2 regions of the Acidaminobacter sp. QWL-03 genome follow, and region 2 is predicted to be linked to the other one. Evidence: riboswitches for the same ligand, from Rfam matches in the RefSeq annotation. Region 2 holds a riboswitch; the other holds the start of a gene.
The links. A riboswitch is a leader RNA that binds a small molecule or an ion and turns the genes downstream of it on or off. The one in region 2 is predicted to bind cyclic di-GMP.

Region 1 (5,879 bases), 1.3 Mb from region 2:
GGATGCTCCGAAAGGTTACACCCTGAAAAGCATCCAGTCCGGCGACACGACCACCGACGGCGCGCTGACGATTACACTTAGCGAAAGTAATCCGAAAACGACAATCGAGGTCACCGTCACCAACAAGCGTGATCCAGATCCAGACCCACCAGGTGACCCAGATCCACCGTCAAACCCACAGGATAAAAAAGGTGAAATCCGCGTCCACAAGTTCCTGGATACCAATCAGAACAACCTCCAGGACCCTTCCGAGTTCGATATGCAAAACATCACCTTCGAACTCTACGCCGCGGACAAGACCACCCTGCTGCACACCAAGAAGTCCAGCGCCGCGGGCGACCTCACCTTCGCCAACCTGAGGTATGGCACCTACTATCTGCGGGAAGTCAGCGATTACACCATCACTTCCCCATCCTTTTCCGCCGATGGTTTCTCCCCGCCAATCTCCATCAACTCCACTCAGGCCTTGACCTTCAACGTGGGCAACTACAGGGACACTACGACGGAAGACGTTCCGCCGGAGCCTAATCCACCACTGGGTCCGCCTGATGAACCACCTGATACGGAAATCGTTGAGGAAGATCCGCCGCCATTAGGCGCTCCCCCTTGGGAGCCGCCAAATGAACTCCCACCAACCGGTGAAGCACAGATTGGCATGCTCAATCTCCTCGGCACCCTGCTCCTCCTCGCAGGAGCATTCCTGAAATACCAGTATTGAAAAGAAAACCCCAAAACCGGATCGTCCTTGGATGGTCCGGTTTTTGTCTGCCCATTAATCCACCTCTCCAACCTGATTTACCCCCCCTCCTTTCACCCCCTCCCCGCCGATGGTCCTGTAACATCCTCCCAAAATAGTTTCAAAAAGATTTCAAAATATTCTGAACGACCCCAAAATTTTCATTCACAAGGACGAAAGTAGTAAATACCATAGTTTTTCAACTTCATAAGCGTCACAGCACTTTGTTATCAACACAAATTTAAATTTATTATTTTTTATATTTGATGCATGAGATTTTGAGAAAAGGGTATTTAATCAGTGGAACCATTGGAAATGCTTATGTTGGTTAACATAATATAATATCAAACCTTAAATGGCTGAACTAATAAGAAAAATAAGGAGGGGGTTGCACAATAATTTCTGCTGAAAACACAGAATTCATTACTCCGAACCGCATACCAAGGGCAAACCCGTCGAAAGACGGGGACGCAAAGCCAGGAGTCTAAGGGATAGACTACGATCGTCCGGCTGCTATGCACAACGAACCTGTTGCTGTCATGGCAGTCTTTTTGTTTACAGAAATTCAAGAAGACTGACCATTCCACTTCGACCCAATCGGAAATATAGAGAGGAACCATCCAGAGAGAGATTTAAGGCATTTCAAATTATTTAGAGAGGTGAGAGAAATGAGTAAAAAAAGTAGATTTTTGTCAATACTTCTAATTTTACTACTAACTTTACCAACCTTTACAGCGTATCCTTCAACCTGGGCTCTATCTAATTATGATTTAACAACAGATAGACCGATACTTAAACCAGAAACCATTAATAATGCAATATGGGAAATGTTTCAATCAAACGCTGCAGCAGGTAGTGGCACATTTTCTTCATTTTTGCGTACTAATTCAAATAAGAGTATTGAAAAGGGTTATAATAGCGACTTAAGAAAGGTTCAATTTGATGAAGATAACTCTCCACAGTTCAATAGATCTTTTTTGCTCAGTAATGTGCCACTAATTGTATATGAAGAGAAGTTATATAGAGAGTTTCAATTAGATCTTAACGAACCGGGGAGTGGTCCAGAATGGTATATCAGCCTTGATAAGTTTCAAGTTTGGTTGACTGATGTACCAAATATCACGAATTATGACGATGAAGAATATACTTTTACCACAGACGCCAGTATTGTTTATGATCTAGGCGATAACTCAATAAAAATGGACTATAGAGCAAATACAGGTAGTGGTAAAAGAGACTATAGAGTCTTAATACCAGAAACATTGTTTGAAAACAAAGATGGTAAATATGTTGTGCTATTTACAGAGTTTGGAAGACAATTTGCAAACGACTCTGGTTTTGAAGAATGGGGTGTTAGAGTCTTTGAACCGACTCCTGCAATTGATATTGAGAAATTCACTAACGGAGAAGATGCAGACACTACTACTGGACCTATGATACCAGTTGGAGATGTGGTTACATGGACCTACGAAGTGACAAATATAGGTAATGTAACTATTGAAAACATTAAGGTTACTGATGATCAAGGAGTTGAAGTAACTCTTCCAAAAACCTCACTCACACCAGGCGAATCTATGATTGGTATTGCAACAGGTATAGCTACTGCAGGTCAATATGTGAATATCGGTAAGGTAACTGGCGATCCGACTACAGGCAAACAAGTTACCGACTCCGATCCAAGTCACTATTTCGGCATCTACCTTCCTCAAATAGAAATCACTAAAACAGCTTCCCCAACTTCAGTCCCAGAGACTGGAGCTTATGTTGATTTCACATTCCAAGTCACCAACACAGGCGAAAACAAAGTAAAAATCACTACTGTTGTTGATGATAAACTGGGCACAATATATGAATGGGCAACAGGCGCCGATGAAATTTGGCTCGAAAAAGGTGAGTCCCACACATTTATGCTTAATGATCAGCTCATTTCAGGCAACTTCGGCAATGATCACATTAACGTAGTAACCGCTACTGCATACGATGAATATCGCAACTTTGATATTGCGATAGATCAAGAATCTGTTACTTTTGAAGATGTTCTGCCTGACATTTCATTAGAAAAAACTGCTAGCCGTACTAGCGTTCTCGAATCCGGTGAGTATGTTGACTTTACTTTCACAGTGACAAATAATGGAGACGAATCGGTTAAAATCACCTCTGTTAACGATGATAAATTAGGTACAATTTATAGCTGGTCAACAGGTGATGAAGAAATTTGGCTGACGGAAGGTCAATCACACACATTTACTGCAAATAACAAATTAATATTAGGCAGTGCTGGTGCAGATCATATCAACACCGCTACAGCTATTGCCTATGATGATGATGGCAACTATGATACTGCATCTGACACAGCAACAATTCAAATCACGAACACTCCGCCTACCACAGGAGAAATCAAAATAACAAAAAATATCACAGCTATTGAAAATGCTGATCTTTCTAACCTCACTTTTTTGTTCAAGATTAAATTAACCGGCATCTCTGAAGGTGCATCTTATCCAAATGGTCTAACAAAAGATTTTACTGCAGATGATCAAGAGTTAACATGGGATAATCTGCTCCCAGGAAAATATGTGATATCCGAAGAAGATCCAGGATCACGTTGGAATGTATCCTATTCTCAAAATGAAATAACAATTACAGCTGGTGACAGTAAATCAGCTACTGTTACCAACACTTACAACTACATCCCTCCGGTATTGAACCCACAACTTAGCCTCACAAAAACCGGTACTTTCAACTCTGGAAACGACGATTTTGCCGACCCTGGTGAGTTTATTACCTACGTGTTTGAAATCATGAACATAGGTAATGTCACGCTCACTGGAATTACACTAAATGATCCAATGCTTGGCGGTTCAATCACGCTCCCTTTAAGTACACTACAAGTAGGCGAATCTTTAACTGTCACAGCTAAATACGCTGTCACTCAAGCCGACATTGATGCTGGAAAGGTTGATAACACCGCTACAGCGGATTCTATTGAATCTATTTCAGACACTGATAAAGAAACTGTAACCCTTCCTCAAAAACCAGTTCTCGAACTTATCAAATCAGGTACATGGGTTGACGCTAATGAGGACGGAAAAGCTGATCCAGGCGAAATGATCAACTTCAGTTTTACTGTAACAAACAAAGGCAACGTAACACTAACCAATGTTATGGTTTCCGAATTAGTTGAAGGTATCACTGTAATAGGCGGACCTATCAGCCTTGACGTCAACGAGTCAGATGCGACAACATTTACCGCTTCTTACACGTTGAAGCAATCTGATATTGAAAAAGGCAACGTTTACAATAACGCCTCAGCAGATTCATCACAAACTGATCCGGTGACTGATGATGTTACAGTCCCACTTGTGAAACGTGCAGCGTTATCCATTGTAAAAAACGGCACATGGGTTGACTCAAACAACAATGGCTATGCTAATGTAGGTGAACCAATAAACTACACTTTCACAGTAACAAACACAGGAAATGTTAAATTAACTAATGTTCATGTTACTGATCCAAAAGTAACCGTTTCTGGTAACCCAGTTGTGCTTGAAGTTGGTGATGATCCAGTCGTTTTCACTGGTATTTATACACTAACTGAAAATGATCTGAAAGCTAAAGAGGTATACAATGAGGCGACAGCACATTCAGATCAAACAACTGATATAAAAGATGATCACACCATTAGCTTGCGAGTTTACACACCATCAACTACCACAACAACCACAAGTCGCACCCCTGACCCAGGCCGCATCGAAATCTTCAAATTCCTCGATGTAGACAATTCTAAAACTTTCAACACTGGTGACCTTCCATTCTCCAACATCCTCTTCCAACTCTTTGGCGAGGATGACAAACTAGTAGGTACCGCCACCACCAACAGCCAAGGCAACGCAGTCTTCTCGAATCTCGATGAAGGCACCTACTTCATCAAAGAAGTTCGTGGTGATTACACCATTACAACACCAACACTCAACGCAGACGGTATGATCGAAGTAGAAGTCGTACAAGATGAGACCACAGAAGTATCCATCGGCAACTACCGCGAAGTCATCCCTCCACAAGAACCACCTCTCGGCCCTCCACCAGTCATTGAAGAAGTTATCGAAGATAAAGTCCCACAAGGCCCTCCAGCACTTCCTAAAACCGGCGAAATTCCGCCTTACTTCGCTTATGGCTTCGGATCACTTCTGGTTCTTGCAGGACTGTTCATGAAACGCAAGTTTTAACTTTCAGTAAGTTCAACAAGCAATAGAGTGTCCTCAAGGGGCGGCCTGATGAATAACCATCGGCTAAAGCCTTAAGACCATAGACTGAGAAACCTTTCTCAACCTCCCGTCCGGGTCATCTAAATGGTGGCCCGGATATTTTTTTTAAAACAGGGTATCAAATCTATAATTTCAACGTCTAATACGTTATAGTGAAAAAGAGGTGACACCCCCATGAAAAAACTATCGACGCTTCTGATCATCGCAGGCTTGCTGATTATTCTCTATCCTTCCGCGGTCCGCGCTTATGATGACTATCAAATGAATAAGCTGTTGTCCTCCTTTGAGGAGGACATCTCGGCGCTGGAGGAAATTGATGATGCGCAGGTCGTGGATCTCGACTATGCGGATGACTACGAAGCCATGCTCACTGAACAGCGAGAGGCTGCCACAAACGACGGTACCGGGACTGAGGGTCAGACTGAAACTCCAACCGACACTCCTGCTACTGTCGAACCCGCTCCATCCCCTTCCCAACCCGCGGCCACCCAACCGGCACCAAAACCCGTCGTCAAAAAACCTAAGACGGATACCTTTATCAAAATCCCGGCCATTGATCTGCTTATGCCGGTTCTGAAAGGCATGACCAACGACAACCTGCGCTACGCTGCCGCCACTTTTGACAATGGCGTCGTCCCGGGCGGCTCTGGAAACTATTCTCTCGCCGGCCACCGCAGCTATACCTACGGCCGCATGTTCAACCGCCTCAACGAGCTGGCCCCGGGCCACCTGATCGAAATCACCGTGAAACAGGAGACCTTCACCTACCGAGTCACTGAATCCTTCGTTGTCAATCCGGAGGACACCTGGGTGCTGAAGAGCGACAAGAGCAAGAATGAGATTACCCTGGTGACCTGTACCCCAATCCGGACCGCAAC
Region 2 (5,879 bases):
TGGTGAATTCATAAGTGGACAGCATTATGTACTTTGTATATGCGAGGGAAGGGCAGAAGAGGACTTAATAAACTATTTGCTTGAGAACGACCTTCTGATATTCAAAAGACAGGATCTGCTTTTTGAGAAAATCACCCGTACAAGAGCTGTTAAGAAGATTCAAGATGAGTTCTTGAGTTTATACTTTGAAAAACCTGTCATTATAATTAGAATTGTCGACTCAAAGAATGAGAAGTTTAAATTAGATGCTGTCTATGAAGATCGCTATAAAGATAAAGTCTTTAATATTATCACAAGACCAGAAATTGAAATTCTGATCGTTATCAAAAAAGGAGATTACGGACGTTATTCAAGAAAGCATAAGTCAAAAAACAAGCCAAGTGAATTTTGCCAAGCTGAATACGGAATTAAGAATATTAAGTCTATTGGCCGCTTTATTTGTGAGTTTGAAAATGTAGAACAAATTTTGGACGCTATAAAAACTTATAAAAGTCTAACCAATTATAAAGAGCTTAGTTTGAGTGACCTCCTAAATAAGGACGTATAAAGCATGCATGTTTACGCCACATAACTGTATGTCTGCGAAAACGTATTTCTCTGGGCATCAAAAACCAAGCGCCTCACACTCCTTCAGCGTACTCCAGCTGAAGGGTGTGGGGCGCTTTGATTTTATATCTACTTCCCCTTCATCCCCACCGCAATCACCGCTGTGATTGGTATCGTGAGCACCAGCCCAATCGTTCCTGCCAAGGACCGGACAATCTCCGTGGCAATCAAATCCAGATTGATGATCCGCGCCAGCGGCGTGTCATAAGCCATAAAAATCAGCAGCAGGGGAATAGAGCTGCCCGTATAAGCCAGGATCAGCGTATTGCTCATAGTTCCCATGATGTCCTTGCCCACGGTCATGCCCGCTGCGAATAGCGCCTTACTTTTCAGAAGAGGATTCGCCCTGTGCACCTCGTCAATGGCTGAGGATATCGACATGGCCACGTCCATAACTGCCCCAAGGGCGCCCAGCAAAATCCCGGAAAACATAAGCTCTTTAAAGTTGAATACTGTTCCTTGAGGGATGTACAGCAGCATCCCGGCTTCCTCTCCGGACAGTCCGGTCAGCCGCACCATGGAGCCCACCGTATAGGCCAGAACCCCTGCAATAATAACCCCCAGGGACGCCCCTATAATGGCCGCGTAGCTCTTGCGCTGAAACCCGCTGATCACCAGGTAAGTCACAATATTGATGACCACCGCAATCAGCACTGTAATCAAAATAGGGCTGTACCCCGCCAGCAGCGCCGGCAGCAGCACCTTGTAAACCAGGGTCATGGTGATCACCAGCGTCACAATGGTTTTCAGCCCCTGCATCCGCCCAATGGCCAGCACACACAGCAGAAAGAATCCGGCCAGCCAGTAAATGTAGGTATCCCGCACATAGTCCGAGACATACACCACAAAATCCCCCGAATCCGGGTACTCCTCGATGTGTACCATGACCTTGTCGCCCTCTGACACCGGCAGCTCATAAATCGAGTTGCCGCTGAGGACATTGATGGTCTCCGTAATCTGACCCTTGAATTTCCCCGTCAGGATCTCCAGCTGCACCGTCTGCTCCAGCGTAATTTGCTCCTCTGGATCAGGGGTCCGCTCCACCACAGACAGCACCCGGGCTTTTTCCGAGTGCGTAATATAGTCCTCATCCACCTCAGGCACTTCCGCCATGTCTTCCTCTAACTGCACTTCTTCAGAGATTTCGCCGATGGTCCCTGTGTCAGACACCACGCCCTCATCACTAACGCTGTCCGCCCAAACGCCGCTCATTCCAAAGGGAATGGTCAGCATTAGCGCCAACAACAGTATGATTCCAGTAGTTCTATAACTTTTAAATTTTAAGTTCCTTCGCATAAACTGCCACCTCACAATGCCTATAGTTTACCATTAGACCCCCTTCAGACACAAGGCGGGCGTCACATTGTTACCGCTTCTTAAGGGACTTGGAAGCCCTTATGAAATCTCTTAATAATTTCCATTAAATGTTATGTAAATATAAGGATTAATTAATAGTAAATCCCTAAAAACTTCTTTACACAATGTACATTTTTAGGTACAATCCTTTGGGGAAGGAAATTAATCCCAGTTTTATGTCAACGACTGCGACTTCGGATCCAGGGAGGTGATCCAGCGTCAATCGAGCACCGGTCGGATAAACAAAGCGCTTCAAATGACAATTGAGACGGGCACACAGTAATGTAATCGACAACCACTTTAGCAATCATCGCAGAAGGAGTGGCACTACATGAAGGCAAGCCGTCAGAGCAAAGTGAGAAATCTATTGTCTATGCTGTTAAGTATTATCATGATTTTTGGAAGCGCTTCTATGATTACAAGTTTAGCCGCAATAACCGACCCGCCGACGCACTGGGTCAGGCAGTCACCTGGCATTACGGAAGAATGGTATCCTCTGATTGACGAATTCGAGTCACTTGGTCTGCTGGACGCGCCTATGACCCGAGGGGCTTTTGAAATCCTCATTCAGAACAGCTTTGAGGGCCTTGAAGCCTTTGAAATTCCAAGCGGAATCAGTGAAAGCTCCGAAGTCACAGCAACACTCAATGTCACAAGAATGGAAGGCGCCTTCTACCTTCATCATCTGATGAAAGCTGAAAGAATCCTGGAGCAGCAGCTTTATACGGATCAGCCGGATATTCCACAGTGGGCTCTGGAGTCTGTCCTGGGGATGACTCAAAAGGGGATCTTTAAAGGCTTCCCGGATGGATCCTTCAAAAGCCGTCAGTGGCTCACCCATGCTGAGGCCATTTGTCTGGTGGCAAAGTCTCAGCTGCAGTGGATGAGAGAAGGATTGACGGCCATAGTGCCAAAACCGGTTCCGCTGGGTGAGCCGGTGGTTACAGAGCCGGTAGTCGAGACGCCAATAGCCGATGGGACGGAGCCTGATCCCACACCAAATCCTGAGCCAACACCGGCACCGGAACCACAGCCTGAACCACAACCTCAACCTCAGCCGGTGCCAGATCCAACCCCTGAACCCGAACCTCCCGTCACTACAGAGCCTCCGGTTGTCTCTGAGCCTCCGGCGGATACAGAACCAGCCGAAACGCCAGAAGAGCCTGCAGAACCTGTTGAGCCAGTGATTGAAGCGCCTCAGCCGGATCCGGTCCTACAACCGGAAGACCCGCAGCCAACGGATCCTCAGCCCGAAAATCCACAACCCTTAGATCCGCAGCCTGAAGAGCCGCAAACCGAAGACCCTCAGTCTGAGGTACCGGAAGTAAAACCAACTCACACCGCAGAAATCCTTATGCTCCTGCCGGAGGGCAAAACGCACTATGCTTACGTTCCCATTGAGCTTTATCTGATAGATCCGGATCTCAACACAGATCCAAACGTCGTTGAGACGGCTGAAGTGCTGATGTTCTCCTACGATTACTTCGAAAGTGTCATTACCATGACAGAAATCAGTGCGGACAGCGATCATTTCTTGGCTTGGATTACACCGGTCTTTGAACCGGGGGAGGATCCATTTGAGTTCAGGGTATGTGAGTTCTATACCATTGGAGCTTACATAGATTACTATGATCCGGTGAATGCTGAAGGCGTAACGCATTATTTGAGGTCCATGTCCTTTGATGTGCAGCCGTTTGTGTATTAAATAAAGAAGGCGCCAGTCAGACAGTCGGATACGGCTTCTGCTGGCGCATTATTATTCATAAAAATACGGAGAAAAGGATAACATAATACGTTTTCCTAACATTTCACCATATTTTCTCAACATTTTTATAGGTTCGACATTATTCGACCTACAAATTTTCTGAAGATATGCTATAGTTGTTAATGGCGATATAAACTTGTAATTATATAGGTTACTAACACATTTGGTAAACCGTGGGAAACCATGGGACACAAAGCTAGAGGGGCTTCCTCCAATCGGAAAAGTCAGCCAGTTGCAACATATTAACGGCAGCTATGGACTGTCGTTTTTTTGTGCAAATTATCATTTATGTATTTATATTGAAAATATGTTAATTCGACATTAAAACCTAACATTCGACAATTGTAATCGTGTATAATAAATGACGGCGTATGGTTGTATCTAATGATGCCATAAATCGTTATTTCTACATAATAAAACCAGGGGGATCGACTATGAAATCGACGCGAAAATTCTCAATTGTTTTACTGGATATAGCATTCCTCTTTGCGTCCATTGTCATTGCCATCATTCTGAAAGCGAATTTTGAGCGGTTATTTTTTCTTCTTGAGAATGGGTTGACCTTTATCATCCTTATGCTCGGATTAAAACTATTGATGATGAAGCTTCTTATGCTTTATGACAGCCTCTGGGAGCATGCCAGTGTGGATGGACTCATTAGAATTGCCTCTTTTGGCATTTTGAGTCATTTGATGGTGGCGTTCATGGATGTTTACCTGGAAGGCGCGTTCAGCTATAAAAGTCTCCTACTGATCTCCTTTTTTGATGTTGTTCTGATTGGTGGATTCCGTTTGAGCTACAGAGTTATAAGAAGACTGAAGAATCGTGCCTATACTATTGGCCAAAGCTATAAAAACATCCTGATCATAGGGGCGGGGCGCACCGGAGGGATGATGGCGAGACACCTGCTGTCAGAACCGCAGCGGTTTGGTTACCCTAAAGCTTTTATAGATGACGATCCACGAAAAGAAGGCACTTTGGTCAACGACATAAAAGTCATGGGCAACCGGTATGACATTTTAAGTGTGACGAAACGTCAAAGGATTGACGAAATTATTCTGGCTATCCCTACAGTTCCAATGCAGGATCGAAAAGAGATTTTGGAGGAGTGCAAGAGAACCGGAGCAAAAGTCAAAACTGTGCCGTCACTGGAAGAAATGATGATTGATAACGTCGACATTAAAAGAATCCGAGATGTGGAAATTGAAGACCTGCTGGGAAGAGATGAGATTACCCTCAATATGGATGGGATCAAGGACTATTTGGAAGGGAAAACCGTTCTTGTCACAGGTGGGGGAGGATCTATAGGATCCGAACTTTGCCGGCAGATAGTGAGGTTTGCACCCAAGAAGCTGATCATCCTGGATATTAATGAAAATTCCGTGTATGACCTGACTAACGAACTGAGGTCAAGAGGACTGGGCGGCATTGAACTGGACATGGTAATCACCTCTGTAAGAGATCGCAAAGAACTTTTCAGAGTATTTAATGACTTAAGACCACAAGTCGTCTTTCATGCGGCTGCCCATAAGCACGTACCTTTAATGGAGAGAAGTCCCCGTGAAGCTATAAAAAACAACGTCTTTGGAACGCTGAAACTCGTTGATGCCTCAATAAATTATGGGACTGAACGATTTGTTTTGATCTCGACGGACAAGGCAGTGAATCCAACCAGTGTAATGGGCGTCAGTAAGCGGATTGCAGAGATGATCGTCCAATCCGTGGAATCTCATAAAACTGTCTTTACCGCAGTGCGCTTTGGCAACGTTCTGGGCTCCAACGGCAGCGTCATCCCGCTCTTCAAGAAACAAATTCAAGAAGGTGGACCGGTGACGGTGACCCACAAGGACATGGTTCGCTACTTCATGACCATTCCTGAAGCCTCGAGACTAGTGCTTCAGGCTGGCGGCCTTGCCAAGGGCGGAGATGTGTTTGTTTTGGATATGGGAGAGCCGGTGAGAATTCTTAACTTGGCGGAAGACTTGATCAGGTTGTCGGGTCTGGAGCCTTACAAGGATATTGAGATCAAGTTTACCGGACTCAGACCCGGAGAAAAGCTTTATGAAGAGCTTTTGACCTCGGAAGAGTCGGTAGAAAGTAAGACGCGGCACGAGAAAATCTTCGTGGGCAAGCCCAATAAAGTGGAATATCC

Region 1: it holds a riboswitch for cyclic di-GMP, as region 2 does, so the genes downstream of both, AC4PHM_RS12035 (DUF7507 domain-containing protein) here and AC4PHM_RS05795 (polysaccharide biosynthesis protein) in region 2, are expected to answer to the same signal.

What each region holds. Positions count from the first base shown of each region.
Region 1 is NZ_CM178752.1:2,572,466-2,578,344, forward strand. It holds gene AC4PHM_RS12030 (MSCRAMM family protein) at 1-718, shown strand, start outside; cyclic di-GMP riboswitch class I at 1,172-1,254, shown strand; gene AC4PHM_RS12035 (DUF7507 domain-containing protein) at 1,405-4,962, shown strand; gene AC4PHM_RS12040 (class D sortase) at 5,176-5,879, shown strand, end outside.
Region 2 is NZ_CM178752.1:1,281,182-1,287,060, reverse strand. It holds gene AC4PHM_RS05810 (hypothetical protein) at 1-547, shown strand, start outside; gene AC4PHM_RS05815 (AAA family ATPase) at 1-14, shown strand, start outside; gene AC4PHM_RS05805 (YibE/F family protein) at 676-1,902, opposite strand; gene AC4PHM_RS05800 (S-layer homology domain-containing protein) at 2,294-3,667, shown strand; cyclic di-GMP riboswitch class I at 3,883-3,967, shown strand; gene AC4PHM_RS05795 (polysaccharide biosynthesis protein) at 4,162-5,879, shown strand, end outside.